One region of the Streptomyces sp. NPDC031225 genome, then DNA from elsewhere that is predicted to be linked to it. Evidence: riboswitches for the same ligand, from Rfam matches in the RefSeq annotation. Region 1 holds a riboswitch; the other holds the start of a gene.
The links. Region 1 has a riboswitch for glycine ahead of gcvP (aminomethyl-transferring glycine dehydrogenase). Riboswitches for the same ligand answer to the same signal wherever they lie in the genome.
Positions count from the first base shown of each region.

Region 2: linked by a shared signal. The riboswitch ahead of gcvT (glycine cleavage system aminomethyltransferase GcvT) and the one ahead of gcvP (aminomethyl-transferring glycine dehydrogenase) in region 1 are both predicted to bind glycine.

Region 1 covers NZ_JBVIHJ010000017.1:8,607-24,245, reverse strand. The annotation lists gene ACZ48Z_RS27070 (hypothetical protein) at 86-652, shown strand; gene ACZ48Z_RS27065 (DUF5999 family protein) at 1,028-1,225, shown strand; gene ACZ48Z_RS27060 (LacI family DNA-binding transcriptional regulator) at 1,405-2,442, shown strand; gene ACZ48Z_RS27055 (endo-1,4-beta-xylanase) at 2,449-3,492, opposite strand; gene ACZ48Z_RS27050 (carbohydrate ABC transporter permease) at 3,548-4,312, opposite strand; gene ACZ48Z_RS27045 (carbohydrate ABC transporter permease) at 4,381-5,379, opposite strand; gene ACZ48Z_RS27040 (extracellular solute-binding protein) at 5,386-6,681, opposite strand; gene ACZ48Z_RS27035 (APC family permease) at 7,845-9,797, shown strand; gene ACZ48Z_RS27030 (TOBE domain-containing protein) at 9,845-10,264, shown strand; gene gcvP (aminomethyl-transferring glycine dehydrogenase) at 10,324-13,209, opposite strand; glycine riboswitch at 13,273-13,387, opposite strand; glycine riboswitch at 13,388-13,483, opposite strand; gene ACZ48Z_RS27020 (PRC-barrel domain-containing protein) at 13,607-13,984, shown strand; gene ACZ48Z_RS27015 (DNA polymerase IV) at 14,002-15,378, opposite strand; gene ACZ48Z_RS27010 (MerR family transcriptional regulator) at 15,436-15,639, opposite strand, start outside.
Region 2 covers NZ_JBVIHJ010000010.1:211,750-227,388, forward strand. The annotation lists gene ACZ48Z_RS19345 (ABC transporter permease) at 1-315, opposite strand, end outside; gene ACZ48Z_RS19350 (ABC transporter substrate-binding protein) at 385-2,133, opposite strand; gene ACZ48Z_RS19355 (ABC transporter permease) at 2,192-3,190, opposite strand; gene ACZ48Z_RS19360 (enhanced serine sensitivity protein SseB C-terminal domain-containing protein) at 3,527-4,282, opposite strand; gene ACZ48Z_RS19365 (enhanced serine sensitivity protein SseB) at 4,483-5,283, opposite strand; gene ACZ48Z_RS19370 (AAA family ATPase) at 5,381-6,055, opposite strand; glycine riboswitch at 6,239-6,336, shown strand; glycine riboswitch at 6,337-6,439, shown strand; gene gcvT (glycine cleavage system aminomethyltransferase GcvT) at 6,492-7,610, shown strand; gene gcvH (glycine cleavage system protein GcvH) at 7,789-8,166, shown strand; gene glyA (serine hydroxymethyltransferase) at 8,182-9,453, shown strand; gene ACZ48Z_RS19390 (L-serine ammonia-lyase) at 9,510-10,877, shown strand; gene ACZ48Z_RS19395 (ABC transporter ATP-binding protein) at 10,992-12,851, opposite strand; gene ACZ48Z_RS19400 (aldo/keto reductase) at 12,981-13,781, opposite strand; gene ACZ48Z_RS19405 (hypothetical protein) at 13,778-14,467, opposite strand; gene ACZ48Z_RS19410 (flavin-containing monooxygenase) at 14,464-15,639, opposite strand, start outside.

The DNA of each region.
Region 1 (15,639 bases):
CCCGCCTCTCTGGCCCCGTGAGCTGACAGCGCCGTCCGCCCCCGCCCTCGCGCCACCATGCCTGTCGAATGAGAGGCGACCCACCATGCCGCTGCATGTCCACCCGGCTCCCGCGCCCGCACTTCGCTCCGTCCTCACCGCACTCGGTTCGCCCACCGCCGTCCGTGAGGCCCGCACACCCTCCCTGCTCCGTGCCCAGGGACCCGTCACACCCGAACTTCCACTGCCCGTGCACGTCCTGGACGGCAACGCCACCAGGCTGACCGGGTGGCGTTTCCTGATCCGCTGCGGCGAGCGCTCGGTGGCCGCCGCCGAGACCATGCTGACCCCGGACGGCTGGGCGTTCTCGCACTTCTTCGAGGGCCCGTACATCGCGTCCACCGAGCGTGCGCTGCGCCAGGCCGAGGTGATGCAGCAGCCCTACCAGCCACGGCTGCTGTCGATCCCGGGCCTGTACATGCTCGCGCTCTGGCTGCACGGCGACTGCGCGGCCGACGCCGCCACGGGCCGCCTCGCCGCCTCCGATCTGCTCGTGCCGCTGGCGCCGGCCCCGCCGGGCATCGCCGCCCACCGCCCGCACCGGGCCGCCGAACTGCTCCCGGTACTGACCCATCGGGTGGCTCCGGCCCCCCTGCTCGGCTCGCCTGCCTGAGATCCCACACCTGCGTCCCCGTACCCCGCCCCGAATTCCGGGTAGCGGGGTACGGGTCCGTTCGCGGCGGGATTAAGGTCGTACAGAATCCGCGGGGATCCACAGAAAAGATTTTGCTCGTACGAGCGGATAATTGCTCGGACGAGCCGAACACGGGGCGACTCCAGGTGGACTAGCCCTATCCGGCCACTGCGAACCACCCAAAGGGGCAGTGCAGTTGGGATGAACCGTCCAGCCGGGTGATGCGTCATCAACCTGTGAAGAAGTGGTGATGCGAAATACCTGCGGATTGACGCCCGTAGAGCAACACTGGGTTCAGACTGAGTAATCACGACGGGGGACGTCATGACCACAACACAGCGAAAGATCCCACCAATGTGCCAGCACCAGTCACCGTGTCCCACAGCCGACTCCGCCGACCGGGAATCCGCCCGCCTCGTGGCGCACCACCCGGAACAGGGCTGGAGCCTGCTGTGCAACGGCGTTCTGCTCTTCGAGGACACCGGTGAGCTCCTGCCCGACGGCCGGGTCATCGCCCCGCACCGCCCGCTCGCGGCGGCCACGGCCGCCTGAGCACAGCCGGGCGGCCGCCGAATCGCCCGGAGACCTTGAGGGGCCGGCTCGCAGCGACTGTCTGCGCACCGGCCCCGACGCATGTCCGGGGGCGATCACTCCCTGTGACGCCTTGTGTATGAACCCACTTTTCCGGAAGACTCCTGGAAGTTTCGACACGGAGACGTGGAGGTGGGCACGTGACAGCAGGCGAGGCCGGCGCCGGGCCCCGGGGCAGGGTCACCATCACGGAGATCGCCCGGCAGGCCGGAGTCTCGGTGCCGACGGTGTCCCGGGTGGTCAACGGCCGCTCGGACGTCTCCCCGCGCACCCGCGCCCGGATCGAGGAACTGCTCCAGCAGCACGGCTACCGCAAGCGCCCCGCGGCCCACGGCACCCGCGCCGCCCTGCTCGACCTGGTCTTCAACGACCTCGACAGCCCCTGGGCCGTGGAGATCATCCGGGGCGTCGAGGAGGTCGCCCATGCGGAGGGCGTCGGGACCGTGGTCTCCGCGATCCACGGCCGCTCCGGGGACGCCCGCGAGTGGATGCGCAACCTGCGCGCCCGCGCCTCCGACGGAGTCATCCTCGTCACCTCGGCCCTGGAGCCGGTCCTCCACGACGAACTGCGCGTCCTCGGTGTCCCGCTGGTGGTCGTCGACCCGGCCGGCTCGCCCGCCCTGGACGCCCCCACCATCGGCGCCGCCAACTGGTCGGGAGGCCTCGCGGCCACCGAGCACCTGCTGTCGCTGGGCCACCGCCGGATCGGCCTGATCGCCGGACCGCCCCGGCTGCTGTGCTCACGGGCCCGCTTCGACGGCTACCGGGCCGCTCTCGAAGGCGCCGGTCTCAGCCTCGACGAGTCGCTGGTCGTACCCGGCGACTTCCACCCGGAGTCCGGCTTCGCCGGCTGCGGCAAGCTCCTCGACCTGCCCGAACCGCCGACGGCGGTGTTCGCGGCGAGCGACCAGATGGCGCTCGGCGCGATCGAGGCGCTCAGGCAGCGCGGCCTGAGAGTGCCCGAGGACCTGAGCCTGGTGGGATTCGACGACCTTCCGGAAGTCCGCTGGTCGGCGCCCCCGCTGACCACCGTGCGCCAGCCGCTCGCCGACATGGGCAAGCTGGCCGTCCGCACGGTCCTCGAACTGGCCCGCGGCGAGCGCCCCGACTCGCCGCGGGTGGAGCTGGGCACGGAACTGGTGGTGCGGTCGAGCACCGCACCACCAACCCCCCGATGAGCCCGGCTACTTCAGTGCCGCCCGGATCGCGGCGTACGCCGGCTTCGGCTTGAGCTGCTCGTCCCACGGCAGCGCGGCGCCCTGGCCCTCGAAGAACGCGGGGATCCAGCTGTACTTGTCGGTGTAGTCCCAGATGGTGATGCCGACGCACCGGCGCACCGCGAGGCACGCGTCGGTCAGGTCCGCGTACCACTGGGCCTGCTGGGCCAGTTTCTCCTCGGTCGCGGGCAGGATCATCCGGATGTCGACCTCGGTCAGCGCGGTGTCGAGACCCAGCTTGGAGAAGCGGCGCAGGTTGTCCTCCAGGGTGGTCGGATAGCCGTACTGAAGTGCCAGGTGGGCCTGGAGGCCGATGCCGTCGAGCGGGACACCCTGCGCCTTCAGCTCCTTGGCCAGGGCGTAGTAGGCGTCGCTCTTCGGGCCGACGCCCTCGATGTTGTAGTCGTTGAGGTACAGCTTGACCTTGGGGTCGGCCTGGCGGGCCCAGCGCAGGGCGTCGGCGATGTAGCCGGGGCCGAGGGTCTTGTAGAACACGGTCTCGCGGTAGGTGCCGTCCTCGTTGAACGCCTCGTTGACGACGTCCCAGGCGAAGACCTTGCCCCGGTAGTGCCGCACCTCGGTCTGGATGTGCTTCTTCAGTACGGGCTTCAGCTCGTCCGCGGTCCACTCGCGCGAGGTGATCCAGCCGGGCAGCTGGCTGTGCCACACGAGCGTGTGGCCGCGCACCTTCTGGTGGTTCGCCCGGGCGAGGTTCACGATCTCGTCGCCGTTGGTCCAGTCGAAGACGCCCTGCTGGGGTTCGGTGGCGTACCACTTCATGCCGTTGCCCGGCGTGATCTGGTCGAATTCGCTGCCCAGGATCTTCTTGTACGGCTCGTCGACGAGTTCGGGGTTGTCGGTGGCACTGCCGAAGTAGCGGCCGTGGCGCTGGGCGAGGTCGGCGAGGGTGGTGGGTCTGCCGTGGGCCTGGGCGGCCGGAGCGGCGATGCCGGTCGCGATGAGACCGGCGGCGAGAGCACCGGCGAGTCTGAGGCGGGTGGTGCTGCGCATGGGGCGACTCCTCACGTGAGGGGGTGGGTGAGCCGTACTGGTGGAACCGCCGCCGTCAGCCCTTGGTGGCACCGGCGGTCAGGCCGCCGACGAGCTGCCGCTCGGCGACCGAGTAGAAGGCGAGGGCGGGCACCATCGCCAGGACGAGATAGGCGAAGACCCGGGCGTACTCCGCGGAGTACTGGCCCTGGAACTGCTGCACGCCGATGGGCAGCGTCCACCATGTGTTGTCGGTGAACACCAGCAGCGGCAGCATGAAGTTGTTCCAGCTGGTGACGACGGCGAGCACCGAGACCGTGCCGAGGGCGGGCCGTGCCATCGGCAGCAGTACGCGCCAGAAGAAGCCGAAGGGGCTGCACCCGTCGAGGGTGGCCGCCTCCTCCAGCTCGCCGGGGATCTCCCGGAAGAAGGCGCGCAGGATGATGATCGTCATCGGCAGTCCGAAGGCGGCCTGCGGCAGGATCACGCCCAGCGGGTTGTCGAGCAGCCCGAGCGAGCGCAGCAGCAGGAACAGCGGGAGCACCGCCACCGCGAAGGGGAACATCAGCCCCATCGTGAAGAGCGTGAACAGCGCCTCCCGGCCGCGGAAGGCGAACCGCGCGAAGGAGAACGCGGCCAGCGCGGACGCGGCGACCACCAACACCGTCGTACCCACCGCGATCAGCGTGCTGCTGCCGAGCAGCCGCCAGAAGTCGCTCCCGCCGAGGATGTCGGTGTAGTTGCTGATCAGCCAGCGCTTCGGCAGCCCGAAGGGGTTGCTGGAGAGCTCGTCGGTGGACTTGAACCCGGACAGGACGGCGTACACCAGGGGTACGACCATCACCGCGCCGACGGCGACGAGGATCGCGTGCAGGGGCAGGGTCCGTGCGGTGGTGGTCTTGCGGGCGGTCACTTGCCGTCCCCCCTCATCGTCGTGGTGGCCCCTTCGAGGTCGCGGCGGAGCACGAACCGCTGGTAGGCGAGGGCGAAGACGAGGCAGATGCCGAACATGACCACGCTGATCGCGCTGGCGTAGCCGACCTGGTAGCGCTTGAACCCGTACTGGAACATGGTCACGGCCATGGTCTCGGAATGGTGGTCGGGGCCGCCCTGAGTGACCACCCACACCAGGTCGAACAGCTGGATGGAGCCGATGACGGACAGGAAGACGCTGATCCGCAGGGTGGGCGCGAGCAGCGGCAGGGTGACGTTGCGGAACCGCTGCCAGGCACCGGCGCCGTCGATGAGCGCGGCCTCGGTCAACTCCCTCGGGATCGACTGGAGTCCGGCGAGGTAGAGCATCATGTGGAAGCCGAAGTACTTCCACATCATGACCAGGAAGAGCGTCGCCATGACGTACGAGGGGTCGGCGAACCACAGCCCGCCCACCCCGTCGAGGCCGACCGCGCCGAAAACGTGGTCGGCGAGGCCGTCGTCCGGGGCGAAGACCATGCTGAACAGCACACCCGTGATCGCCTCGGACAGGACGTAGGGCGCGAAGAACAACATCCGGTAGAGGGCCCTGCCGCGCATCTTCTGGTTGAGGAGGACGGCCATGGCGAGCGCGAACGGCAGTTGGAGCGCGAGGGACAGCAGGACCAGGACCAGACAGCGCCACAGGTCGCCCAGGAAGACCGGGTTGTCGAAGAGCGACGTGAAGTTGTCGACGCCGACGTAGTCGGAGGGCATGCCGAAGCCGCCCCAGCGGAAGAACGCGGCGTACAGCGCGAACAGCATCGGCAGCAGGACCATGCCGATGAACAGCACCAGCGCGGGCACCTGGAAGCCGACCGCGGTGAGCCAGTGCAGTACGCGCCGACGGCCCCGCCCCCGGGCCCTGACTGATTCCGGGGGCGGGAGATCGGTACCCGGACCGCTCCGCTTGTCTGCGAGGAACGTGGAGGTCATCGCGGGCTACTGCTCTTCCTTCGCCGTCTGCGTGATCGACTGGGTGACCTGTTCGGGGGACTTGGAGCCCGCGATGAGCGCGGCCACGCTGTCGTTGACCTCCTGGCCGACGGCGGGCGCGTATGCCTGGTCGAGGTAGAGCTGGAAGCCGGTGGCGGCCTTCAACTGCGCCTGGACGAGCTTGAGGTTGGGGTCGGTCATGGCCTTCTCCGCGTTCGGGAGCACCGGAAGGATGCTGGTCTTCTTGACCAGTTCCAGTTCGGTGGCCTCGGAGGCGAAGAACTTCAGGAAGTCCACGGCCGCCTGCGGGGCACCCCGGCGCAGGGCGTGTCCGCCGCCGCCGCCGAACACCTCGGTGAGGGCGCCCTTGCCGCCCTCGACCGCGGGGAACGGGAAGAAGCCCAGGTCGCCCCCGAGGCCCTTGCCGCTGTCGGCCTCCACGGACGGCGCCCACTGGCCCATGAGCTCCATGGCCGCCTTGCCGTTGCCGACGGCGGCCGCCTGGCCGGTGGGGGTGGAGTAGGCGGCGTTGAGGAAGCCCTTCTGGAAGGGCTGGAGGTCCACGAGCTGCTTGAGGTGCCGGCCGGCCTCGACGAATCCGGCACCGGTGAAGTCCTTGTCCTCGCTGGCCTTCTGGAGGGCGTCGATGCCGGCGGTGCGCATCGCGAGGTAGGCCCAGTAGTACATGCCGGGCCACTTCTCCTTGCCCGCGAGGGCGATGGGCGTGATGTTCTTCGACTTCAGCTTGCTCACGGCCTCCAGGAAGCCGCCCCAGGTGGTGGGGGGCTCACTGACACCGGCCTGCTTGAAGAGCTTCTTGTTGTACCAGAAGCCGATCATGCCCATGTCGAACGGAATGCCGTAGACCTTGTCGTCGAGGATGTACGGCTCCTTGGTGACCTTCAGCAGACCGTCTGCCCACGGCTTGGTCCGGTCGGTCAGATCCTCCACGAGCCCCGCGTCGACCTGCTGCTTGAGGACGCCACCGCCCCAGGTGTGGAAGATGTCGGGGAGCTTCCCGGAGGCGGTGAGCGCCGTCATCTTCGACTTGTAGGCGTCGTTCTCCAGCTGGACGATCTTTATCTTGACCTTGGGGTTCGCGGCCTCGAACTTCTTGGCGAGGCCCGCCCAGACACTCTTCGCCGGCTCGGTGGTGGAGATGTTCCACCACTCCACCGTGGTCGTCCCGTCGGTCGATCCTCCGTCCGAGTCGCCGCCACAGCCGGTCAGTGCCGTCATGCTCAGACCGGCCGCGGCGGACGCCGCCAGAAATCCACGGCGGGACAGTGCCGGGTCGCCCATGATGCGCTCCTTGGGTACGGGACGGAGCCGTCCTTGTCCGTCCTGCGGTCCGAAAGTTTCGGAGTAGATCCAGAAACCTTCGCTGCTGCCGCACCCTAGAGACAGCTACCAAACGGTGGCAACCCCTTGTGCACAGGCAATGTTGAGCAGTTGAACCAGGCGAGCCCACGGCGCCCTCGGCCGACCCGCCCGCACGAGGGCGCGGTCGATTCCGGGAGCGGCCGTCTCGACGCCATCGAAGGGAAGTCCGCACACGTCACGGCGCGTTGGAGAACGCGAGAAGGTCCGCATGGATCACGCCGGTGGACAAAGGAGTGCCGGACCGGCCCGGACCGCAGCCCGCCGCGAACAGAGCCGGGTATCCGAAACGACCGGGGACCTCGGGGCTGCCGCGCGATCGGATTTTCGCGACACCCGGCATCCCGCAACGCTCCCGGCGCCGAAATCGCCGATCCCCCAGGGGCGTTGCACCGAGCTACGGCCAACGGCACCCGGGCGCCTGCCACATGCCAGATCGACAGCGGCAGCCCGGACCGACCCACAGGCGCCAGGTAGGCGTCCCGGCCAAGGACCCGCTCCACCGACGCCCCGAAGGAACTGCCCTCTCGGCCCACTCGGTAAGGGGCCCACCTCAACCTCCCTTGCCGGTCAGGGGCGTTATCGCTCCGCTTTCCGCACCTGAGGCGACCCCCGACCGAAGGGTTCGGCACATTCGCCTCCGAACCGAAACATTCGCTCTCGTTGGCGATCCTTACGGAACGGACTGCTCGACAGGACTCGGGCCGGGGTGACGCTCCGACGAGGTGAGCCGCACACCGCGTGCACCGGGCATCGCCCTCCTGGACGGTGGCAGGCAAGTCACGGTGAATTCACCGGAGCAGGCCCGGTTGCCGGAAGCTCTCCCCGAACACGTCGACACCCGGCGCCACCATGACGCAACGTGTTCGCCTCCCCCGATCCGACCCACCGACCTTTTCCGGGAGAAACCCCCACCCAGCTGCCCCGACACCCGCCGCCGGCCCTCGCGGACCGAGTCTTAACGGAAGCTTGACGCCCATACGCCCCACATCCGTGGGCCCAGGCGTCACTCTCCGCTTACGCTGGTCCGGCCGTCGGTCGGGGCGGCCCGAACCCAGCTGAGCCGCACCTCTGGAGCGCCCGCGATGGCCACCACCGAACACCCTCCCTCCAGTCGCCTGCGCTCCTGGATGCTGGAAGGCCTGTCGGACATGGGCAAGGGCGGCGGCCACCCGGGCCCGCACGCCGAACCGGAACCCCCACACCAGGGCCAGCCCTGGTGGCGGGTCATGTGCCTGACCGGCGTCGACTACTTCTCCACCCTCGGCTACCAGCCCGGCATCGCCGCCCTCGCGGCCGGCCTGCTCTCCCCCATCGCGACCATCGTCCTGGTGATCGTCACCCTCGCGGGCGCCCTGCCCGTGTACCGCAGGGTCGCCGAGGAGAGCCCGCGCGGTGAGGGCTCGATCGCCATGCTGGAGCGACTGCTGTCGTTCTGGCAGGGCAAGCTGTTCGTCCTCACCCTGCTCGGCTTCGCCGCCACCGACTTCCTGATCACCATCACCCTGTCCGCCGCGGACGCCTCCACCCACCTGGTCGAGAACCCGCACCTCACCGGCGCCCTGCACGACAAGCAGATGCTGATCACCCTGGCCCTCGTGGCCCTGCTGGGCGCGGTCTTCCTCAAGGGATTCCTGGAGGCCGTCGGGATCGCGACCGTCCTGGTCGGCATCTACCTCGCCCTGAACGTCGTCGTCGTGATCGTCGGCCTGTGGCACATCGTCACCGCGGACCATGTCATCACCGACTGGTCCAGCGCCCTGACCACCGAACACGGCAACGTCTTCGTGATGATCGGCGTGGCCCTGATCGTCTTCCCCAAGCTCGCGCTCGGCCTCTCCGGCTTCGAGACCGGCGTCGCCGTCATGCCGCACGTCAAGGGCGACCCGGACGACACCGAGGAACGGCCCACCGGCCGGATCCGCGACACCAAGAAGCTGCTCACCGTCGCGGCCCTCATCATGAGCTGCTTCCTGATCGCCACCAGCTTCATCACCACCCTGCTCATCCCGGAGAAGAACTTCGAGCCGGGCGGCCCGGCCAACGGCCGTGCGCTGGCCTACCTCGCCCACGACTACCTCGGCGGCGTCTTCGGCACCGTCTACGACGTCTCGACCATCGCCATCCTGTGGTTCGCCGGCGCCTCCGCGATGGCAGGCCTGCTCAACCTCATGCCGCGCTACCTGCCCCGCTACGGCATGGCCCCGCACTGGGCCCGCGCGGTGCGCCCCATGGTCATCGGCTTCATCCTGATCGCCTTCCTGGTGACGTGGATCTTCGACGCGAACGTCGACGCACAGGGCGGCGCGTACGCCACCGGCGTGCTGGTCCTGATCAGCTCGGCGGCGATCGCGGTGACCATCGCCGCCCGCAAGGCCGGCCAGCGCGGCTGGACCATCGGCTTCGCCGTCATCTCGGCGGTGTTCCTCTACACGACCGTCGTCAACGTCATCGAACGCCCCGACGGCGTCAAGATCGGCGCCTGCTTCATCGCCGGCATCATCCTGATCTCGCTGCTCTCCCGGCTGGCCCGTGCCTTCGAGCTGCGTGTGACCAGCGTGACGCTCGACGGCATGGCGGAACGTTTCATCCGGGACATCGCCAGCCGCAAGATCCGGTTCATCGCCAACGAACCCGACCAGCGCGACCGCGCCGAGTACCGCGACAAGATCGAGCAGATCCGCGAGGACAACGACATCCCCGGCGAGGACTTCGTCTTCGTCGAGGTCACCGTCCTGGACCCCTCCGAGTTCGAGGCGAGCCTCACCGTCCGCGGCGAGATCCTCCACGGCCGCTACCGCGTCCTGACCCTGGAGTCCTCCTCCATCCCCAACGCCCTGGCCGCCCTCCTCCTGCACGTCCGCGACACCACCGGCTGCACCCCGCACATGTACTTCGAGTGGACCGAAGGCAGCCCCTTCGCCAACTTCCTGCGCTTCTTCCTCTTCGGCCAGGGCGAGGTCGCCCCGGTCACCCGCGAGGTCCTCCGCGAGGCGGAACCGGACCGCGCCCGCCGCCCCCGCGTCCACACCGGCTGACCGGCGCATACCCGACATCAGCCGCACAAGGTCCTAAGTTGGTGCCCATGACCCTGAGCATCCGCAACCAGCTCCCCGGCACCGTCACCACCGTCACGCCGGGCGAGGCCATGGCGACGGTCACGATCCGACTCGACGGAGGCCAGGACCTCACGGCCGCGATCACCCTCGAATCCGTCGGCGACCTCGGCCTCGCCCAGGGCTCGTCCGTACGCGCCCTGGTGAAGGCGACGGAGGTCTCCCTCGCCACCGCCCCGATCCGGGGCGTGTCCATCCGCAACCAGCTCCCGGGCACCGTCACCGCCGTGGTCGCCGGCGCCGCCATGGCCACCGTGAAGATCGCCGTCGAGGGAGGCGAACTCACCTCCGCGATCACCGCGGACGCCGCGACCGATCTCGCCCTGAGGGCCGGCACCCCCGTGGTCGCGCTCATCAAGTCGACCGAGGTGTCACTGGCGAACGCGTAGGCCCGGCCCCCGGCGCAAGGAAAAGGGCCCCGCCGTAACGGGGCCCTCATCGCCTCAGGTCAGTCCTCGTACGCGTCCATCGGCGGGCAGGAGCACACCAGGTTCCGGTCCCCGAAGGCCTGGTCGATCCGCCGCACCGGCGGCCAGTACTTGTCCGCGACCGACACCCCGGGAGGGAACACGGCCTCCTCGCGCGTGTAGGCGTGCTCCCACTCCCCGCCCAGCGCACCGGCGGTGTGCGGAGCGTTGCGCAGCGGGTTGTCGTCGGCGGCCCACTCCCCGGCCCCGACCTTCTCGATCTCCCCGCGAATGGCGATCATCGCCTCGCAGAACCGGTCGAGTTCGATCAGGTCCTCGGACTCGGTCGGCTCGATCATCAGCGTCCCGGCCACCGGGAACGACATGGTCGGCGCGTGGAAGCCGTAGTCGATGAGCCGCTTGGCCACGTCGTCGACGCTCACCCCGGTCGCCTTGGTCAGCGGCCGCAGGTCGATGATGCACTCGTGCGCGACCAGCCCGCCGGGGCCCGTGTAGAGCACGGGGTAGTGCGGCTCCAGCCGCTTGGCGATGTAGTTGGCGGAGAGCACCGCCACCTGCGTGGCCCGCTTGAGCCCCTCACCGCCCATGAGCCGGACGTACGCCCACGAGATCGGCAGGATCCCCGCGGAACCCCAGGGCGCGGCCGAGATCGGCCCGACGCCGGTCTCCGGGCCCGCCGCGGGCTGCATCGGGTGGTTCGGCAGATACGGCGCCAGGTGCGACCGGACACCGACCGGACCGACGCCCGGGCCACCGCCGCCGTGCGGGATGCAGAAGGTCTTGTGCAGGTTCAGGTGCGAGACGTCACCGCCGAAGTGCCCGGGCTTGGCCAGCCCCACCAGGGCGTTGAGGTTGGCCCCGTCGACGTACACCTGCCCGCCCGCCTCGTGCACCTGCGCGCAGATCTCGGCGACGTGCTCCTCGAACACCCCGTGCGTCGAGGGGTACGTGATCATCAGCACGGCCAGCTCGTCGCGGTGCTGCTCGATCTTCGCCCGCAGGTCCTCGACGTCGATCTCGCCGTCCCCGGCGGTCTTCACGACGACGACCTTCATGCCCGCCATCACGGCGCTGGCGGCATTGGTCCCGTGTGCGGACGACGGAATCAGACACACGGTCCGCTGCTCGTCACCGTTCGCCCGGTGATACCCGCGTACGGCGAGCAGCCCGGCCAGCTCGCCCTGCGAACCGGCGTTGGGCTGCAGCGACACGTTGTCGTAGCCGGTGACCTCGGCGAGCCGCTCCTCCAGCTCCCGGATCAGCGTCAGATAGCCCTGTGCCTGCTCGGCGGGGGCGAAGGGGTGCAGCTGGCCGAACTCGGGCCAGGTGACCGGTTCCATCTCGGTGGTCGCGTTGAGCTTCATGGTGCAGGAGCCCAACGGGATCATGCCGCGGTCGAGCGCGTAGTCGCGGTCGGCCAGCCTGCGCAGGTAGCGCAGCATCGCGGTCTCGGAGCGGTACTGGTGGAAGACGGGATGGGTGAGGAAGTCATCGGTGCGCAGCAGCGCGTCCGGCAGCGCCTCCTCGGTGGCCGCGTCCAGCACCTCGATGTCGGCCTCGACCCCGAACGCACCCCACACCGCGGCGAGTTGGGCCCGCAATGTGGTCTCATCGCAGGCGATGGAGACATGGTCGGCGTCGACGAGGTGGAGGTTGACGCCGTTCTGCCGTGCCGCGGAGACGACCTCGGCGGCCTTCGCGGGCACCCGCACGGTGAGCGTGTCGAAATAGGAACCGTGCACGACCTCGACCCCGCCGGCCGTGAGACCCGCGGCGAGGATGTTCGCGTACCGGTGCGTCCGGCGTGCGATCCCCCTGAGTCCCTCGGGCCCGTGGTAGACGGCGTACATCCCGGCCATCACCGCGAGCAGCACCTGGGCGGTGCAGATGTTGCTGGTCGCCTTCTCCCGGCGGATGTGCTGCTCACGCGTCTGCAGCGCGAGCCGGTAGGCCTTGTTCCCGTCGGCGTCCACGGACACGCCCACGAGCCGCCCGGGCAGGCTCCGCGCGAACTTCTCCCGCACGGCCATGTATCCGGCGTGCGGCCCGCCGAACCCCATCGGCACACCGAACCGCTGTGTGGTCCCGACCGCGATGTCCGCCCCGAGCTCACCCGGCGACCGCAGCAGGGTCAGCGCGAGCAGATCGGCGGCGACGGTCACGAGCGCGCCGAGCTCATGGGCCTGGTCGACGACCGCCTTGATGTCGCGTACGGCCCCGGAGGCGCCGGGGTACTGGAGGAGCACCCCGTTGATCTCCCGCTCGGCGAGCTCGGCCGGGATTCCGTCGCTGAGGTCGGCGACCACGACCTCGACTCCGGTCGGCTCCGCCCGGGTCCGGATCACGGCGATGGTCTGCGGCAGCGCGTCGGCGTCGACGAGGAAGATCCCCTTCTTGTTCTTCCCCATCCGGCGGGACAGTGCCAGGGCCTCGGCCGCGGCGGTCCCCTCGTCGAGCAGCGAGGCACCGGAGGTCGGCAGCCCGGTGAGGTCGGCGACCATGGTCTGGAAGTTGAGCAGGGCCTCGAGGCGCCCCTGCGAGATCTCCGGCTGATAGGGCGTGTAGGCCGTGTACCAGGCCGGGTTCTCCATGACGTTGCGCAGGATGACGGGCGGCGTGAAGGTCCCGTAGTACCCGAGCCCGATCATGGAGTCGAGCACCTGGTTCCGGTCGGCCAGCGACCGCAGTTCGGCCAGCACCTCGGCTTCGGTGCGCGCTCCGGGCAGCTCCAGGGCATCGGCGTTCTTGATCACATCCGGCACCGCGGCGGCGGTGAGTTCGTCCAGCGAGCCGTAGCCGACCTGGGCGAGCATCTTGGCCTGAGCCCCGTGGTCGGGGCCGATGTGACGCTGCTCGAAGGGGATTCCCTGCTCGAGCGTGGAGAGCGGAATGCGATGGGCGGTCATTGCGGAGGCCTCCTGGTCTGACGCGACCTTCGAGGGGTACACCCCGGCACGGGTACCCCGACGGCCTCCCCCTCTGTCATCTCAACCTGAGAGCTTCACCAGACCGCCCGAGAGCAGTCGGCTTTCACCGTCGGTGAGAGCGGAAGCCGTCGACACCCGCCCTGCTTTCCAGAGTGACCTCGCCCGTGCGGTACGTGAGCCTGAGAGATTCCGGGGAGGATTTGCTCCTTCGGCGCCTCCGATGATGTCTGGAGGACTCTCCCGCACGGTGTCGACAGCCGCCTGCAACACTACCAGCGAGGTCAACGCCCGAGCTTTCGAGTGGCCGCACACCCCGATGTGCTCTTTCGTAGTGCTTACGACCGCTTCGGATGAGGTGCGACCAAGTGGAGGGCCCGTGCAGACCGACATCGATCCGCGCAACCTGATCGGCCGCAAGGCGTTCGACCGCAACGGCACCAAGATCGGCAGTGTTGACGAGGTCTACCTGGACGACGCGACCGGCGTGCCCGAGTGGGCGGCCATACGCACCGGCCTCTTCTCCCGGGACGCCTTCGTCCCCCTTGGACCGAGCGAAGTGATCGAAGGCACACTCCACGTCCCCTTCGACCGCAGGCTCATCAAGGAAGCCCCCGACTTCGGCGTGGGCCGGCACCTCTCCCCCGAGCAGGAACTCCAGCTCTACCACCACTACGGCCTCGACACGGCCCCACCGCCGTCGTTCCCGGACCGGGACTTCGGCAAGCTGGCGGGCACGGAGGAAGCCGACGCCTGAGGCACCTTCCGGCCCGCTCACCCGCCGACCAACCCGTCACGGGTGATCCGGTGCGGACCCGCCGCCTCCACCAACGGCAACGGCTCGGCCGGCTCCAACGCAGGATCCTCGACCCGGAACGTCCGCACCCGCCCCGGCTCCGAATCCGGCGTCTCGAACCGCACGGTCACCCTCCCCAGCCCGCTCCCCTGCACCCACCCGTGCCCGTACTCGGCATGCCGCACATCGTGACCGGCGACCCACCTCCGCCCGACCGCCACCTCCCGCTCCTCCGCAGGCGTGTCATCAGCCGCCTCCTCGACGGTGTCCTCCCCGCGCTCCTCCATGGCCTGAGCGAACAGGTCCTCCTGCGTGAAGTCCGCCAGCCCGCTCACCCCCACCCCCAGCAGCCGCACACCCCCCGTGGAGTCCACGCCCTCCAGCAACCGCAGGGCGGCCTCCCGCACCACCGCGGGATCGTCCGTGGGCCCCCGCAGGGTCTCGGACCGCGTCAGCGTCGAGAAGTCGTACCGCCGCACCTTCAACACGATGGTGCGTCCCGACAGCCCGGCCGCCCGCAGTCGCCGCACACACCGGTCGGCCAGCCGCTGCACCTCCAGCCCCACCCGGACCCGGTCATGGATGTCCACGTCGTACGTGTCCTCCACCGACACCGACTTCGTCTCCCGCGCCGCCACCACGGCCCGCTCGTCCCGGGCCAGCGCCATCGCGTACAGCCCGTGCCCGTGCGCCTTCCCCAGCAGCCGTACGAGCTCGTCCTCCCCCGCCTCCACGATCTCGTCGACCGTATGGATACCGGCCCGCCGCAGGTGGTCACCCGTGGCCGGCCCCACCCCCGGCAGCGTCCGCACCGACATCGGCCCCAGCAGCGCCCGCTCGGTCCCCGGTTCGATCACCACCAGCCCGTCCGGCTTGGCCTGCTCGGAGGCGATCTTCGCGAGCATCTTGGACGCGGCGAGCCCCACGGACCCCGTCAGGCCGGTGCCGGCCCGTATGTCGGCCCGCAGCTTCGCACCGGCCAGCCGCGCCGACCGGTCGTCCCAGGCCGTGCCCCCGGCCTCCAGGTCCACGAACGCCTCGTCCAGGCTCAGCGGCTCCACCAGCGGCGACAGCTCCCGCAGCAGCCCCATCACCTGCTCGCTGATCGACCGGTAGAAGTCGAAGCGCGGCACGAGATACGCGGCGTTCGGCGCGAGCCGCCTGGCCTGGCCCATGGGCATCGCCGAGTTCACACCGAAGACCCGGGCCTCGTACGACGCGGTCGCCACCACACCCCGCGGCCCCAGGCCGCCCACGACAACGGCCTTCCCGCGCAGGCTCGGCTTGGATGCCTGCTCCGCCGAGGCGTAGAAGGCATCCATGTCGAGATGCAGGATCGTGGGCGCTTTTCTCACATGTCCGATGCTGCCCTACGCCACTGACAATGCCCGCCCCGAAGGGTGGTGCGGGTCTCAGACCGCCCGGTTGCGCCGGCGCGCCAGCTCGTCCGCCGGGTTGTGTCCCATGAGGGTCTCCCCGGTGTCGATGCGCTCTCCGTGCAGCTGGGACAGGGCGCTCTCTACGTCACGCCACACGACACCCACCGCGATCCCGAAGATCCCCTGGCCGCCCTGGAGCAGCGCGTGGACCTCGTCCGGCGAGGTGCACTCATAGAC
Region 2 (15,639 bases), on a different contig from region 1:
GTTCTTGAAGGAGTAGCCGAAGCAGGGCGCGCTGCAGTGCGCGGTGGTGGGGCCCAGGTTGTAGGTGGCGCCGGCCACGATCCCCTTGATGAAGTGCCAGTACTGCAGGTACAGGGGGTCGTCCAGACCGAGGTTCTGCTTGACCGCGAGGATGTCGGCCTTCGTCGGGCTCTTTCCGATGTACTGCTGCGCGAGCTGGTCGGCGGACTGACCGGCCATGCGCGGCAGCAGGAAGAAGATCGCGAAGGTGACCGCGGTGACGACCAGCAGCAGGAGCACTGCCGCGAACGTCCGACGGAGGATGTACGAGATCACGGGGACCGGCGCTGGTGCCCGCGGGCTGCTGAGCCCGCGGGCACCAATGCCTTCACCTGCCTTCCGGGGCTACTTCTTGGTCGTGCCGATGTTGAGGTAGTCGTACTGACCGCTGAAGGCCGCCGTGGACACCAGGTTGGTGAAGCCCGCGGGGCGGTACAGCAGGACCTTGAAGTAGGTCAGCGGGACGAGCGCCGCCAGGTCCATCGCACGCTTGTCGATCTGCCCGTACAGGGCGTTGCGCGCGGTGTCGTCCTCCGTGGCGATGGCCTTCTCCAGCATCTCGTTGATCTGCTTGTCGTCCAGATACGAGAGGTTGGTGTTGCCGGAGGCGCCGATCGCGTCACCGTGCAGGATCTGCTGGAGGAAGCCGTAGCCGGAGTTCCAGTCGGCACCCCACTGCATCATGTGCAGGCCGATGTTCTGCTTCTTGTCGAACGTCGGCACACCCGCGTAGTCGGTGAAGTACTTGCCCGACGGGTACTGCTTCAGGCTGGCGTTGATGCCGACCTTCTTCAGCGAGGCGATGATCGCGGTGGCCGCGTCGATCTCCTGCGGACGGTCGCTGCGCGCCGAGAGGTTGGTGTTGATCGACGTCTTGCCGCAGGCCTTCAGCTGCTCCTTGGCCTTGGCGACGTCACCCTTGTTGCCGGTGGTCGCGTAGACGTCGGCCTTCTGGTACCCGGTGATGTCGGGCGGCAGGACGGTGGTGGCGACGTCACCGCGGATCGGGCCGCCCTCGGCGGTCTGCACGGAGACCTTGTCGATGGCGTACTCGACGGCCTTGCGGCACTCGACCTTGTCGAACGGCGCGACCTGGTTGTTGATCGCCATGTAGACCAGACGGCCACCGTAGGTGTTGTCCGTGTTGGCCTTCAGGTCGGCGCTGTTGACGACCTTCGCCTGGGTCGCGGCCTGGACACCGGTACCACCGAGGTCGATCGCGTCACCGGCCTGGACGTCCTGGTCGATGGTCTCGGCGTTGACCTTGAGCTTGACGACGATCTTGTCCGGGTACTGCTTGCGCAGCGGGTCGGTCTTCGGGTCCCAGTTCTCGTTCTTGACGAGGACGGCCTGCTTGCCCTCGTCGTAGCTCTGGAACTTGTACGAGCCCGAGGACACGATGCTCTTGACGTAGTCGATGCCGGTGTCCTTGGCCTGCGGCACCGGAGCCGTCTGCGGGGTCGCGACCAGGTAGTCGAACTCCTGGAAGGGACGGTTGAGCTTGAAGACGATCGTGGTGTCGTCCGGCGTCTCGATGGACTTCAGGCCCTCGGCGCTCTTGTCCTTGTAGGGACCCTTGTACTCCTTGCCGCCCTGCATGAACTGCTGGAAGTAGTTCGGGCCGAGGGAGAGCACGTCACGCGCGAAGTTGGAGCGCTCGACGGCGTACTTGACGTCCTTCGAGGTGATCGCGGTGCCGTCCTGGTACTTCAGGCCCGAACGGATCTTGTACGTCCAGGTCTTGCCGCCCTCGCTCGGCTGGCCCGCGCTCGCGGCGAGGTCCGGGACGAGCTTGTTGCCCTCTTCGCCCGCGCCGGGCTGGAAGGTCATCAGCGGGCGGGCGTACAGCCGGCTGAGGTTGTACATGTAGGCGTAGTACGTGTTGCCCGGGTCGAAGGAGTCCGGGACGTCCGAGTACTCGTACGTGACCGTCCCACCCTTCTGGGTGGAGGCGTTGACGACCCCCTTGGTCGCTGCGTTGGCCCCAGCCGACTTGTTCCCGTCTCCACCGTTGTCATCGGCTTTGCTGCAAGCCGAGAGCAACAGGCTCGCACTGCCGATGGCCGCTACAGCGGCCAGCGCTGACCTTCGCATGATGGTCTGCTTCCCCTTTGTTGTCGGAAATCTTGATGACTCTCACCGCCGCCGCGGGTCAGCGGCTGCGCGGGTCGAGAGCGTCACGGAGACCGTCGCCGAGCAGATTGAATGCCAGCACGGTCACGAAGATGGCCAGACCAGGCACGATCATGAACTGGGGGTCGACCTGGTAGTAGTCGACCGCCTGGTTGATCATGCCGCCCCAGGACGCCTGCGGAGGCTGGATGCCGACGCCGAGGAAGCTCAGGGACGCCTCGAAGAGGATGTTGGTCGGGATGAGCAGCGTCGAGTAGACGATGATCGGGCCGACGAGGTTCGGCAGCAGCTCGCGGAAGAGGATGTAGGGCCCTCGGGCCCCCATCCCCCGCGAGGCGTCGACGAACTCCCGCTCGCGCAGGGCCAGCGTCTGACCGCGCACGATGCGGCCCAGGTAGGGCCAGTTGAAGAAGCCGATGACGAAGATCAGCACGCTGATGTGCAGCGGCAGACCCTCCAGGCCGAAGGCACCGCCCTGGAGGGTGGCCGAGATGGCGATGGCGAACAGCAGGAGCGGGAACGCCAGGAAGGTGTCCATCAGCCGGCTGATGATCGTGTCGACCCGCCCGCCGTAGTAGCCCGCGACCACGCCGAGGACGGCGCCGATCGTGTTGGACAGGACCGTGGCGCCGAAGGCGACGACCAGGGAGACCCAGGAACCCTCGAGGATGCGGGTGGCGATGTCGCGGCCGAACTTCGGCTCCACACCGAGCGGATGGTCCCAGCTCATGCCGCCGAAGTCACCCTTGGGCAGCGAGGTGTTGGGGTCGATCAGTTCCTGGTGCAGGGCGTTCGGGTCCAGGCCGAACATGGCCTGGATGGGACGCGAGAGCACCGCGAGCAGGATCAGCAGGATGACGATCACACCACCGGCGACCGCCACCTTGTCCCTCTTGAAACGGGACCAGGCGATCTGCCCCAGGGAACGGCCCTCGATCAGCCCCTTGTCGACGCCGACGAGGACAGCCTCCGGCTGTGCCTCGGCCTGCGCCCCGGTGGTCTCGATCGGTGCGGTCACAGTGACCCGACCCCTCTCGCCGGTGGTGACCGGCCTACACCTGCCGTGGATTACGGCTTTGTCGACTTGCTCGTGTTCACAGGATTCTCCGATCCCGCATCTGACTGGGGAGTCTTCAACGTGGCTGCGATCACCCGCCAGGCCTGGCGAAGAAAGTATGCGCAACCGTGATGCAGTAAGGAGGATTCCGTTATCCGAACACTGGGTAACGCCCCTCGGACGCGGGGCAGTTGGGACAGAAGCGGAGATTAGCGGACCTTGCGGACCAATCTCCGCTATCTACGCGCGGAGAAACGTGGTTGTAACGTGATGGCGTAAGAAAGAGGAAAGTGACTTTCAGTAGCCTCCGCGGGCCGGAGGGTAGCCGTACCCGGCTGCCGGGGCCTGCGCGGGGGCACCGTGGGCCTCGCGGTCGTAGAAGGGCCGCGCCCCGGCTCGCATCCACAGGGCCACCGGGTCGTATTCGTCGGACATCGCCACGGTCGACACCGGCAGGCCGTCCGGGACGGCGCCGATGGACTGCTGCATCATCGCGCGCACCGAGTCGACGGCCGAGGGGCTGGTGTCGTACACGTCGAGACCGATGGCGAGATACGGCGCCCCGAGCGCCGGCTGCACCCAGGCGCGGCGCAGCGAGCGGACCGCCGGGGTGCGGTGGGCGTTGTGCGCGAGCAGGGCGTAGAACTGGGGGACCTCGATACCGGGTTCCGACAGCCGCAGCGGTCCCGCGGGCTGACGCTCCAGGCCGGTCGCGATGCGGCGCAGGTCGAGCCAGGGGATGCCGACGCCGCCGCCCGGGGCGTGCGGGTTGAGCCAGAGCCCGTAGTGGTCGGGGAACAGGGTGCGGGCCACGTCGATACCTTCGACCACTTCGTAGGAGCGGTTCCAGCCGCTGGCGCTCAACTCCTGGGCGGAGGTGACACAGGGGGCGTAGCCGTAGCCCTCGACCTCCATGTTTCCGTACTGGGCGTCGGGGGAGCCGGACTGGCCGTGCCACAGAAGCATCCAGACCTGGCCGGAGTTGGGGGTCGCGAGGGCGCGCAGCAGTGCCTCGTAGGCGTCGTAGCGCCCGGGGGTCACCTGACGCAGCATGTGCTCGACCTGGCCGGTCGTGGTGGCGCTCACCCTGTTTCGCCCCTTCTTGAAGTCGGCCCCGAGTGTGGACCCAGCTTAAGCGCCCACGGGCCCGGGATCTGTGCGCCGTCGGCGGGTACGGGTCGTCCGTGACCCGGCGTGCCCCGCGGCGGACCGCATAGTGGCACAAGTCCCGCGCCCCCGGCCGGGTCGGTCCGCTAACCGTGCGTGTAGAAGGGCCGCACCTGTTCGCGCATCCAGTGCCCCACCGGGTCGTCCGCCACGTCCAGCAGGACCAGGTTGACCGGCCACCGGACCGGGGTCAGGTGCAGGGCCCTGCCGAGGGCGTCCATCGGCAGGGTACGCAGGTCGCCTTCCCACTGGGAGAGTTCGACGCCGACGAACATCACCGGGTCGGCCGTCTCGATGGCCGCCAGGCAGCGGCGGGCCGTCAGGACCACGCCGGTCGCCGCGAACTCCGCCGAGGCGGTGGCGAGGAAGTCGACCGGGTCGTCCTGCCAGTCCGGCTCGTAGAGCTTGACCCGCCCGCCGGTGTTGGGGCCGTCGAGGGGGGTGCGACCCACCCGGCAGAGGTCGGCGACGGCGGCCGGGGGAAGCGGGACGCCGACCACGCCGTCGGGGTTCACGGCGATGCCCACGTGCGGGGGCAGGCCACGGGCGAACTCGACCGCAGGGGCGATGGTGCACGACAGATGACTGCCGACGACCTGGCGGAACTGCTCCTCGGAGCTGAAGACCGGGACGAACGCCTGGCCCCCGATCTCCAGAGTGGGCAGGTCGAGGGGGCCGCTGTGCGGGCCCCCGCCGTTCGGCAGGGGGATCCAGACGAAGCTGCGGCCGAGCACCTCGATGATCCGGGCACCTGCCGAGGGCATGCCGAGGGAGGCGGAGAGCACCTCCTCCAGTTCGTTGCCCGGCCATCCGCCGTGCGGATGGGGGTGTGCCGTCTGTGCCGGGAACTCCGAGAAGTCCGCGGGGAGATCCGCCGGGAAATCCATCTGTCTGACCGCCTGCTGTGAACCCAGTACTGATACGGCTGAAAGGCTAGCGGGTACGGCGGAAGCCGGACCGGCCCGGAAAAGGTTCTCTCCTACTTCAGCCGCTGAAGCCGATCCGCCGCAGGACGTCCGCCGCCGCCCGGTCGACCAGCACTGCCGACGCGCAGCCCGGCGGCAGGTCGCCCCGCTCCACGGCACGGATCAGACGGGCGGCCGCGCCCCGGTGGCGCAGGAAGGCGTACCGCGAGACACCCCGGCCGCGTTCGCGCTGACCCTCCAGCGCGGCGTCCGCCGTGACGTCGAGGAGCAGCAGGTGCAGGGCGCCGCCCCGGCGGCGGGCCTCGCGGGCCAGCCAGCCGCGCACCCAGGTCTGCGTCCCGCAGTCGTGCACGACGACTCCCTCGCCGGAGCGCAGGGCGCGGCGCAGCCCGGCGTAGTGCGCGAGCCGGACCAGGGGGCGGTAGACGGCGTACGGCAGGAAGGAGGAGAGCCGGTCGTCCCAGCGGTCGCGGGTGTCCTGGGAGTCGATGCGTGTCCCGCTGACCGCACGCTTCATCAGGGTGGACTTGCCGCTGCCGGGCAGGCCGGTGATGACGACGAGGTCCCCGGGGCCGAAGAGCAGGGCGTGCGGGCTGTGTCCCAGGCGGTCGCGCAGGTCACGGACGACCGGCGCCGGGCGCGTGCCGCGGGCCTCGACGGCCGGGGCAGCGGGCTGCTTGGGCAGCGCCAGGCCCGTGGTCGTCGCGTACGCGGTGGTCCTGTTCACCGTCATCGTCCTCCTCCGGGGTCAGGGTCTCCCCTCCCCACCGAGCGTAAAGAGAAGGTAATGGATGATCTCCCGTGATTCTGTACGCGTACCGCCACAAGCCAGTTACAAAGGGAGGGGCCGGGTGCGGCCCTGCCGCCCGCCCGCGATGCGTGCAATGATGTCCGCGCCAACTGCATACCGGCCGCTTGAATCCGCGCGGGAGAGTCCTGGGTACGTGTACCCGGGCGCCGAAGGAGCAAGTCCCTCCCTTGAATCTCTCAGGCCCCCGTTACCGCGCGGGCGAGGCACATCTGAAAAGCGGGCCGCCACTCGAAGGCGGCTCCACCCACGGTGCAAGCCATGTTCCTCATGGCGAACCTCTCAGGTTCCGATGACAGATGGGGAGGAATCACCTCGCCCGTCACACCCATGTCCTGGGATCCCTGGAGACGACCGTCCGATGAGCAGTTCTGAACCCCGTCACACCGCCCTCGATGCCCTGCATCGCTCGCTCGGCGCGACGATGACCGACTTCGCCGGCTGGGACATGCCCCTGCGGTACGGCTCCGAGCGCGACGAACACAACGCGGTGCGCACGAAGGCCGGGCTCTTCGACCTATCCCACATGGGGGAGATCACCGTGAGCGGGCCGGCCGCGGCCGCCCTTCTGGACTTCGCCCTCGTCGGCAACATCGGGTCCGTCGGTGTCGGCCGGGCCCGCTACACCATGATCTGCCAGGCCGACGGCGGCATCCTGGACGACCTGATCGTCTACCGGCTCGCCGAGACCGAGTTCATGGTGGTCGCCAACGCCTCCAACGCCCAGGTCGTCCTGGACGCGCTGACCGAGCGCGCGGCCGGCTTCGACGCCGAGGTGCGCGACGACCGGGACGCGTACGCGCTGATCGCCGTCCAGGGACCGGAGTCGCCGGGCATCCTCGCGTCCCTGACCGACGCCGACCTCGACGGGCTGAAGTACTACGCCGGTCTGCCGGGCACGGTCGCCGGGGTCCCCGCGCTGATCGCGCGCACCGGGTACACCGGCGAGGACGGCTTCGAGCTGTTCGTGAAGCCGGAGCACGCGGTCGAGCTGTGGCAGGCGCTGACCAAGGCCGGCGAGGGTGTGGGCCTGGTCCCCTGCGGACTGTCCTGCCGGGACACCCTGCGCCTGGAAGCGGGCATGCCGCTGTACGGGCACGAGCTCTCGCGGGAGCTGACCCCCTTCGACGCCGGGCTCGGCCGGGTCGTGAAGTTCGAGAAGGAGGGGGACTTCGTCGGGCGCGAGGCCCTTGGGAAGGCCGCCTCGCGTGCCGCCGAGAACCCCCCGCGCGTCCTCGTCGGCCTGGTCGCCGAGGGCCGTCGGGTGCCGCGTGCCGGGTACGCCGTCGTCGCGGGCGGCCAGGTGATCGGCGAGGTCACCTCCGGCGCCCCCTCCCCCACGCTGGGCAGGCCGATCGCCATCGCGTACGTCGACGCCGCGCACGCGACGCCGGGCACGGCCGGTGTCGGTGTGGACATCCGGGGCAGCCACGAGGCGTACGAGGTCGTGGCGCTGCCGTTCTACAAGCGTCAGAAGTAAGCGCCGGAAGCAGGCGTCGCAAGCAGGCGCCGGAAGCAAAGGCTTGAGCAGGCGCCCGGAAACAGGCGGCCGGACATGGTCGCCGTAGGTGATGCTGAGCACATAGTCGCTGCTCACGCACGCCTTCCGCAGGACCCCCATCCACCAGCACTCCCCCGCGTACAGGAGAATTCAGGCCATGAGCAACCCCCAGCAGCTGCGTTACAGCAAGGAGCACGAGTGGCTGTCGGGCGCCGAGGACGGCGTCTCGACGGTCGGCATCACGGAGCACGCGGCCAACGCGCTCGGCGATGTCGTCTTCGTTCAGCTCCCGGAGGTCGGCGCCACGGTGACCGCGGGCGAGACCTGCGGCGAGCTGGAGTCCACCAAGTCGGTCAGCGACCTGTACTCCCCGGTGGCCGGTGAGGTCACCGAGGTCAACGAGGACGTCGTCAACGACCCGTCGCTGGTGAACTCCGCCCCCTTCGAGGGCGGCTGGCTGTTCAAGGTACGCGTCACGGAGGAGCCCGCCGACCTCCTCTCCGCCGACGAGTACACCGCCTTTTCCGCCGGCTGAGGAGCTGCACACCCGATGACCGTGACGTCCGCACTGAACACGCCCCTGCACGAACTCGACCCGGAGATCGCCGCCGCGGTCGACGCCGAGCTGAACCGCCAGCAGTCCACCCTCGAAATGATCGCGTCCGAGAACTTCGCACCGCTCGCGGTCATGGAGGCACAGGGCTCGGTCCTGACCAACAAGTACGCCGAGGGCTACCCGGGCCGCCGCTACTACGGCGGCTGCGAGCACGTCGACGTGGCCGAGCAGATCGCGATCGACCGGGTCAAGGACCTGTTCGGCGCCGAGTACGCCAACGTGCAGCCGCACTCCGGCGCCTCCGCCAACCAGGCCGCCCTGTTCGCGCTGGCCCAGCCCGGCGACACCATCCTCGGGCTCGACCTCGCGCACGGCGGTCACCTCACCCACGGGATGCGGCTGAACTTCTCCGGCAAGCAGTTCGACGTGGTCGCGTACCACGTCGACGAGGCCGGGCTCGTCGACATGGCCGAGCTGGAACGGCTGGCCAAGGAGCACCGCCCGAAGGTGATCATCGCGGGCTGGTCCGCCTACCCGCGGCAGCTGGACTTCGCGGAGTTCCGCCGGATCGCCGACGAGGTCGAGGCGTACCTGTGGGTCGACATGGCGCACTTCGCGGGACTGGTGGCGGCCGGGCTGCACCCGAACCCCGTCGAGTACGCGGACGTGGTCACCTCCACCACCCACAAGACGCTCGGCGGACCGCGCGGCGGGATCATCCTCGCGAAGAAGGAGTTCGCGAAGAAGCTGAACTCCTCCGTCTTCCCGGGCTTCCAGGGCGGTCCCCTGGAGCACGTGATCGCGGCGAAGGCGGTGTCCTTCAAGGTCGCCGCCTCCGAGGAGTTCAAGGAGCGCCAGCGGCGTACGGTGGAGGGTGCGCGCATCCTCGCCGAGCGCCTGACGGCCGACGACGCCCGGGAGGCCGGGGTCGACGTGCTCTCCGGCGGCACCGACGTGCACCTCCTCCTCGTCGACCTGCGCGAGTCCGAGCTGGACGGGCGGCAGGCCGAGGACCGTCTCCACGAGGTCGGCATCACGGTCAACCGCAACGCCGTCCCGAACGACCCGCGCCCGCCGATGGTGACGTCGGGGCTGCGGATCGGCACGCCCGCCCTGGCCACCCGCGGCTTCACGGCCGAGGACTTCGCCGAGGTCGCGGACGTGATCGCCGAGACGCTGAAGCCGTCGTACGACGGGGAGTCGCTGAAGGCCCGGGTCAAGGCGCTCGCCGACAAGCACCCGCTGTACCCCGGCCTGAACAAGTAGTTCCACGGTGGGGGCACCCGACGACGTGTGCCCCCACCCTCTTTGAAGGAGTTCCCGTGGCCATCTCGGTCTTCGACCTGTTCTCGATCGGCATCGGCCCGTCCAGCTCCCACACGGTCGGCCCGATGCGCGCGGCCCGTATCTTCGCCCGCCGCCTGCGCAACGAGGAGCTGCTGGACTCCGTCGCGTCGGTGCGCTGCGAGCTCTACGGCTCCCTTGGCGCGACCGGCCACGGCCACGGCACCCCGAAGGCGGTGCTGCTCGGTCTGGAGGGCGCCTCCCCGCGCACGGTGGACGTGGAGGGCGCGGACGAGCGGGTGGAGCGGATCAGGGCCACGGGGACGCTGAACCTGCTCGGCGAGCGCGAGATCCCGTTCTCCTTCGACGACGACCTGGTCCTGCACCGCCGCAAGGCACTGCCGTACCACGCGAACGGCATGACGGTGTGGGCGTACGACGCCTCGGGCGCCGAGCTGCTGGCGAAGACGTACTACTCGGTGGGCGGCGGTTTCGTCGTCGACGAGGACGCGGTCGGCGCGGACCGCATCAAGCTGGACGACACGGCCCTGAAGTACCCCTTCCGCACCGGCGACGAACTGCTGCGCCTGGCGCGGGAGACCGGTCTGTCGATCTCCTCGATGATGCTGGAGAACGAGCGGGCCTGGCGCACGGAGGACGAGATCCGGGCCGGCCTGCTGGAGATCTGGCGGGTGATGCAGGCGTGTGTGTCGCGGGGCATGTCCCGTGAGGGCATCCTGCCGGGCGGCCTCAAGGTGCGCCGCAGGGCCGCCGTCACCGCGCGCCAACTCCGCGCGGAGGGCGACCCGTTGGCGCACTCCATGGAGTGGATCACGCTCTACGCCATGGCGGTGAACGAGGAGAACGCGGCGGGCGGCCGGGTGGTGACCGCCCCGACCAACGGGGCCGCCGGCATCATCCCCGCGGTGCTCCACTACTACGTGAACTTCGTGCCCGGCGCCGACGAGGACGGAGTGGTGAGGTTCCTCCTCGCCGCCGGCGCCATCGGCATGCTGTTCAAGGAGAACGCCTCCATCTCCGGCGCCGAGGTCGGCTGCCAGGGCGAGGTCGGTTCCGCCTGCTCGATGGCCGCCGGCGCCCTCGCCGAGGTCCTCGGCGGCTCCCCCGAACAGGTCGAGAACGCGGCCGAGATCGGCATGGAGCACAACCTCGGCCTCACCTGCGACCCGGTCGGCGGCCTCGTCCAGATCCCCTGCATCGAGCGCAACGGCATGGCCGCGGTCAAGGCGGTCACGGCGGCGAAGATGGCGATGCGCGGGGACGGCACGCACAAGGTGTCCCTGGACAAGGTCATCAAGACGATGAAGGACACCGGCGCCGACATGAGCGTCAAGTACAAGGAAACTGCGCGGGGCGGGCTGGCGGTGAACATCATCGAGTGCTGAGGGGATGAGCCCTGAGCAGCACGTTCCTGTCTTTCAGCGCTGTCAGGGCCTTCCCTGCCCACGCGGCGGAAAGTCCCTGGAAAGTCCCCAACGGTACTGATCCGCCGGCGCCGGCTAACGCAGGCCCGACGGAGTCTCGTGAGGGGCCGCTGTGGCGAGGAACTGGGTCGCGGCCAGTTCCGCGTACAGGGGGTCCTCGGCCACCAGTTCGGCGTGGGAGCCGACCGCGCGGACCAGGCCCGCGTCCATGACCACGATGCGGTCGGCCATGGTCACCGTGGACAGGCGGTGCGCCACCACGAGGACCGTCACGTCCTGGGAGACCTCGGCGACCACGTCGCGCAAGGCCAGTTCGTTGACGGCGTCCAGTTGCGAGGTCGCCTCGTCGAGCAGGAGCAGCCTGGGCTTGCGCAGCAGTGCCCGGGCGATCGACACGCGCTGGCGCTCCCCACCGGAGAGTTTCGAGCCGCGGTGACCGACGGGTGTCTCCAGTCCCTGCGGCAGCCCCGCCACGAGGACTTCGAGCCGGGCGCGGACGATGGCGTCGTGGATCTCCTCCTCGGTGGCGTCCGGCGCCGCGAACACGAGGTTCTCGCGCAGCGTGCCCGACAGGACGGGCGCGTCCTGCTCCACGTATCCGATGGCGGCGCGCAGTTCGGCCAGCGGCCACTCGCGCACGTCCCGGCCGTCCACCAGGATGCGGCCGCCGCTGACCTCGTAGAACCGTTCGATCAGGGCGAACACCGTGGTCTTGCCCGCGCCCGAGGGACCCACGAAGGCCGTCATGCCGGCCCCGGGCACCTCGAAGGTCACGCCCTGGTGGACGGGGGGCAGGTCGTCGCCGTAGCGGAAGGTCACGTCCTCGAAGGCCACCGTGGCCGGGGCCGTGTCCGTGCGCCCGGCCGGTTCCCCCGCCGCGTCGGTGTGCTCGGTCTCCAGCTGCTCGGCCCGGGTGATACGGGCGATCGCCGCCGCGCCCACCTGGTACTGCTGGCCTGCCTCGACGATCCTGCCGATCGGGTCGAACAAGTAGAAGAGGAAAAGGAGGAAGGCGACGAGCGTGGAGACCGGGATCGCGCCCGAGGCGACCCGCGCGCCACCGATGCCGAGCACCGCCAGGAACGAGATCTGCACCGCGAGTCCGATCGAACTCCACGTCAACGCCTGCCACTTGGCCGACTTCACGCCGTGCCGCCAAGCCTCCTGTGCCGCCTCGTCCAGCTTGACCGTCTCGCGCGCCTCCGCGCCCGAGGCCTTGACGGTGCGGTAGGCGCCGAAGACCCGCTCCAGCGCGGTGGACATGACGCCGACGGCCTCCTGGGAGCGCTGCGTGGCCTGCGAGATTTTCGGCATGACCAGGCCCATGGCGATACTGACGAGCACGATGACGCCGAGCGTGACGCCGAGCAGTACCAGGTCCATCACGCCCATCAGCACGACGGTCGCGAGGAAGGTCAGACCGCCGGTGACCGCGGAGACCACCGCCTGGGTCGTCACCGCCTTCAGCAGGGTGGTGTCCGAGGTGATCCGGGACATCAGGTCCCCCGGCTGGGCGCGCTCCACCTCCGACAGGCGCAGCCGCAGCAGCCGCCCGACCAGGGTGCGCCGGGCCACGAGCACGACGGACTCGGCGGTGCGCTCCAGGACGTAGGCGCCCACGGACTGCATCGCGGAGCCGAGCACCACCAGTGCGGTGAGCAGCACCAGCATCCCGGCGATGGAGCCATGGCCGCCGAGCCGGTCCACGAGCGCCTTGGCCGCCAGCGGCTGGAGGAGGCCGGACACCGAGCCCAGCAGCGTGAGCAGGCCGGCCAGGGCGATGGCGCCGCGGTGCGGCCGGAAGTAGCGGTACAGGGCTCGCCGGGTCTCCCCCGCGGGAAGCCGCTCGGCCTTCGACGCCTCCGCCGCCCGTCTCGCCTCTTCGTACTTGGCGTTCTTGGCGTTCTTGGCGTTCTTGGCGTCGCCGCGCGCCATGTCCTTCTCCGGTTTCGCTGTGGTGGTCACGACGTCGAATGAAGCACTGAAAGCGCCGGCGAGGGGCCGGGCGAACAGATAGCGGACAGATCCCTTTCCGCTTCGGGGAGTTGGGGGCGCGGCCGGCCGTCAGGCGTGGCCGCCGGCCGCTCGTGCGGCCTCCACCAGTTGCCGGAGGTGGTCGACGCGGGTCGTGCCGGGGATGACGGCGACATGGGGGCCGAGGCTCAGCAGCCGGCCGAGGACGGGAGCCGGTCCCTGGCCCACGAGCCGCCCCTTCCCCAGCGGGCGGTAGGCGACGTAGGGGATACCCAGGCCGCGACAGTGGTCCAGGGCCGCGTCGTGGCCCTGCGCGGGGTTCATCGGGTTCTGGACCGCGGCGATCGGGGCAAGGGCGCGTGCCCGGTCGAGCTCGTCGGCCGTGACCCGGGACAGGCCGATGCCGGCGATCTTCCCCTCGTCCCGCAGCTCGGTGAGGGTGCCCAGCTGGTCGGGGAGAGGCACTGTCCCGTCCACCCGGTGCAGGTAGCACAGGGGCAGGCGCTCGCACCCCAGTCGGCGCAGCGACGCCTCGACGGCATGGCGCAGATACGCCGGACGGCCCAGCGGCTCGTACACGCCGGGGCCGGGACGGACCAGTCCGACCTTCGTGGCCACCAGCAGTTCGTCCCCGTACGGGTGCAGCGCCCGGCGGATCAGCTCTTCGACGGTGTGGGGGCCGTACGCGTCGGCGGTGTCGATGTGCGTCACGCCGTACTCGCCGACGGCTGTGCGCAGGAGCCGAACGGCTTCGGCGGGGTTCGGGGGCGCCCCCCAGTTGCCCGGGCCGGTCAGCCCCATCGTGCCCAGGCCGAGGCGGGAGACGGTCTTGCCCGCCAGCCCGAGCGATCCACCGGGCGGGCCGTGTCCTGGCGCGTCCCGGGAGATCATCCGGAGGTGCCGTCCCGCGCCTGGAAGAGGCCGAGGAGAAGTGCGGCGATCTCGTCCTGGGAGAGCTCGTCGGTGGTCAGAACCAGCCAGGACGGGTCGTCGGCGATCCGCTCGACGCAGAACGCGTCGAGCGCCGCGATGCCTTCCGGGTTGGCCCGCAGATAGCAGTTCAGTCCGTGGGCATCGCCGTCCCGCCGGCCGGCCCGGCGTTCCCGTTCGGCCGGGGAGCAGGTCAGGTACGCCTGGACGGTGAACCGCGGCGCGCAGGCGGCCACCCATGCGTCGCTGAGGTAGCCCTCGCCGGGGTTGAAGTACTGGTTGTTGCAGTACTGCGTGAACCAGTGCCGGTCCTGTACGAGGGCCGGGCCGGCCGCCCCCGCCGCGTAGCCGGAGTCCGTGGCGAGTTCGCTGTCGATGAGCATCTGGGCGGACTTCATCACGTTGAACGGGCGAAGCAGGTCCGGATCGGGGAACGGGCGGCCGGTGCTCCGGCCGACGGACGACTTCGCCCGCAGTTGCAGGGCCTGCGTGCCGTCGGTGTCGCAGACATAGCAGTGCCGCGAGTGGACCTCGGTGCCCCGGGCCCGCAACAGGGTGGTGAGCCGGGCCGCCGTCGTCGACTTGCCGGCGAAGTTGAGCCCTTCGAGGAGCACGCCCCTCAGCATCGTCCCGCTCGAACTGTTCATCGTGCTCCTCGGGCTTTCTCTCCCCGGGCTTTCCCGGCAGTCGAGACCAGGTCCCGGCGAAGCCGTCGCAGAACCCTGGCGTAACGGTCGTGTTCGACCCGCAGCGACGCGTGGGGGCCGGGCGTTCCCGGCGGTTGGTACCTGCGGGCCGCGTGGTCGCCCACGAGGCCGCGGGCGCGCTCGGCCGCCGCCCCGCCCTCCTCCGTGGCACCGATGTAGGCGGCCACCGTCGCGGCCTGGTCGTCGAAGAGCCACCAGGCGCCGCTGTCGGGCTGGATCATGCCGACGACGAACAGGCCGTCGTGAACGGGATGGAAGAGGTGCAGTGCCAGCTCCGGGTACCGGCCCGACCCGCTCACGGGCAGGTCGTCGGGCGACAGGAAGGGCAGGGAGGCGTTGAAGCCCGTGGCGTGGACGATGACGTCGACCTCCTCCTCGGAGCCGTCGGTGAAGCGGACCCGGTCGCCCCGGAGTTCCGCCACGTCGGGCTTCGACACGACGGCCCCGTGGGCGACGTGGTGCACGAGTTCCGAGTTGAGGATGAGGCGCCCGTCCATGATGCGCCGGGACGGCCGCGGCAACCCGAATCTGGAGGGGTCGCCGAAGACGCACCAGATCGCGATGCGCCGCACCCACCGGTGGACGAAGCGTGGGGCCCGTGCGCGCACGAACCACTCCATGACCTCGTCCATCGGCCGCCCCAGAAAGTACTTGGGCAGGTAGTGGCAGCCCTGCCGGACCGAGTTCAGGGTGCGGGCGGCGACCCGTGACGACTCCACCGCTATGTCGGTCCCGGAGTTTCCGGTTCCTACGATCAGCACGCGCCGCCCCTGGAGCACGCCGGGAGTCCGGTACTCGCTGGAGTGCAGGACCCGGCCGTCGAAGCGACCGGGAAACCGGGCCGGCTTCGGGTCCCAGTGGTGTCCGGACGCGACGACGACACCCCGGTAGAGACAGGCGCTGCCGTCCTCGAACGTCACCGACCAGGCCTCGCCCGCCCGCCTCACCCGGCTCACCGCGAGCCCGTGACGAATGTGCTCCGGCAGGCCGTTGGCGTGCGCGTAGTCGGTGAGGTAGGCGAGCGCCTCACGGTGCCCCAGGAAGTCCTGCGCCGCCGCCGGCATCGGGAATCCGCGGAACGCGCTGAGCCGCTTCGAGGAGATCATGCAGGT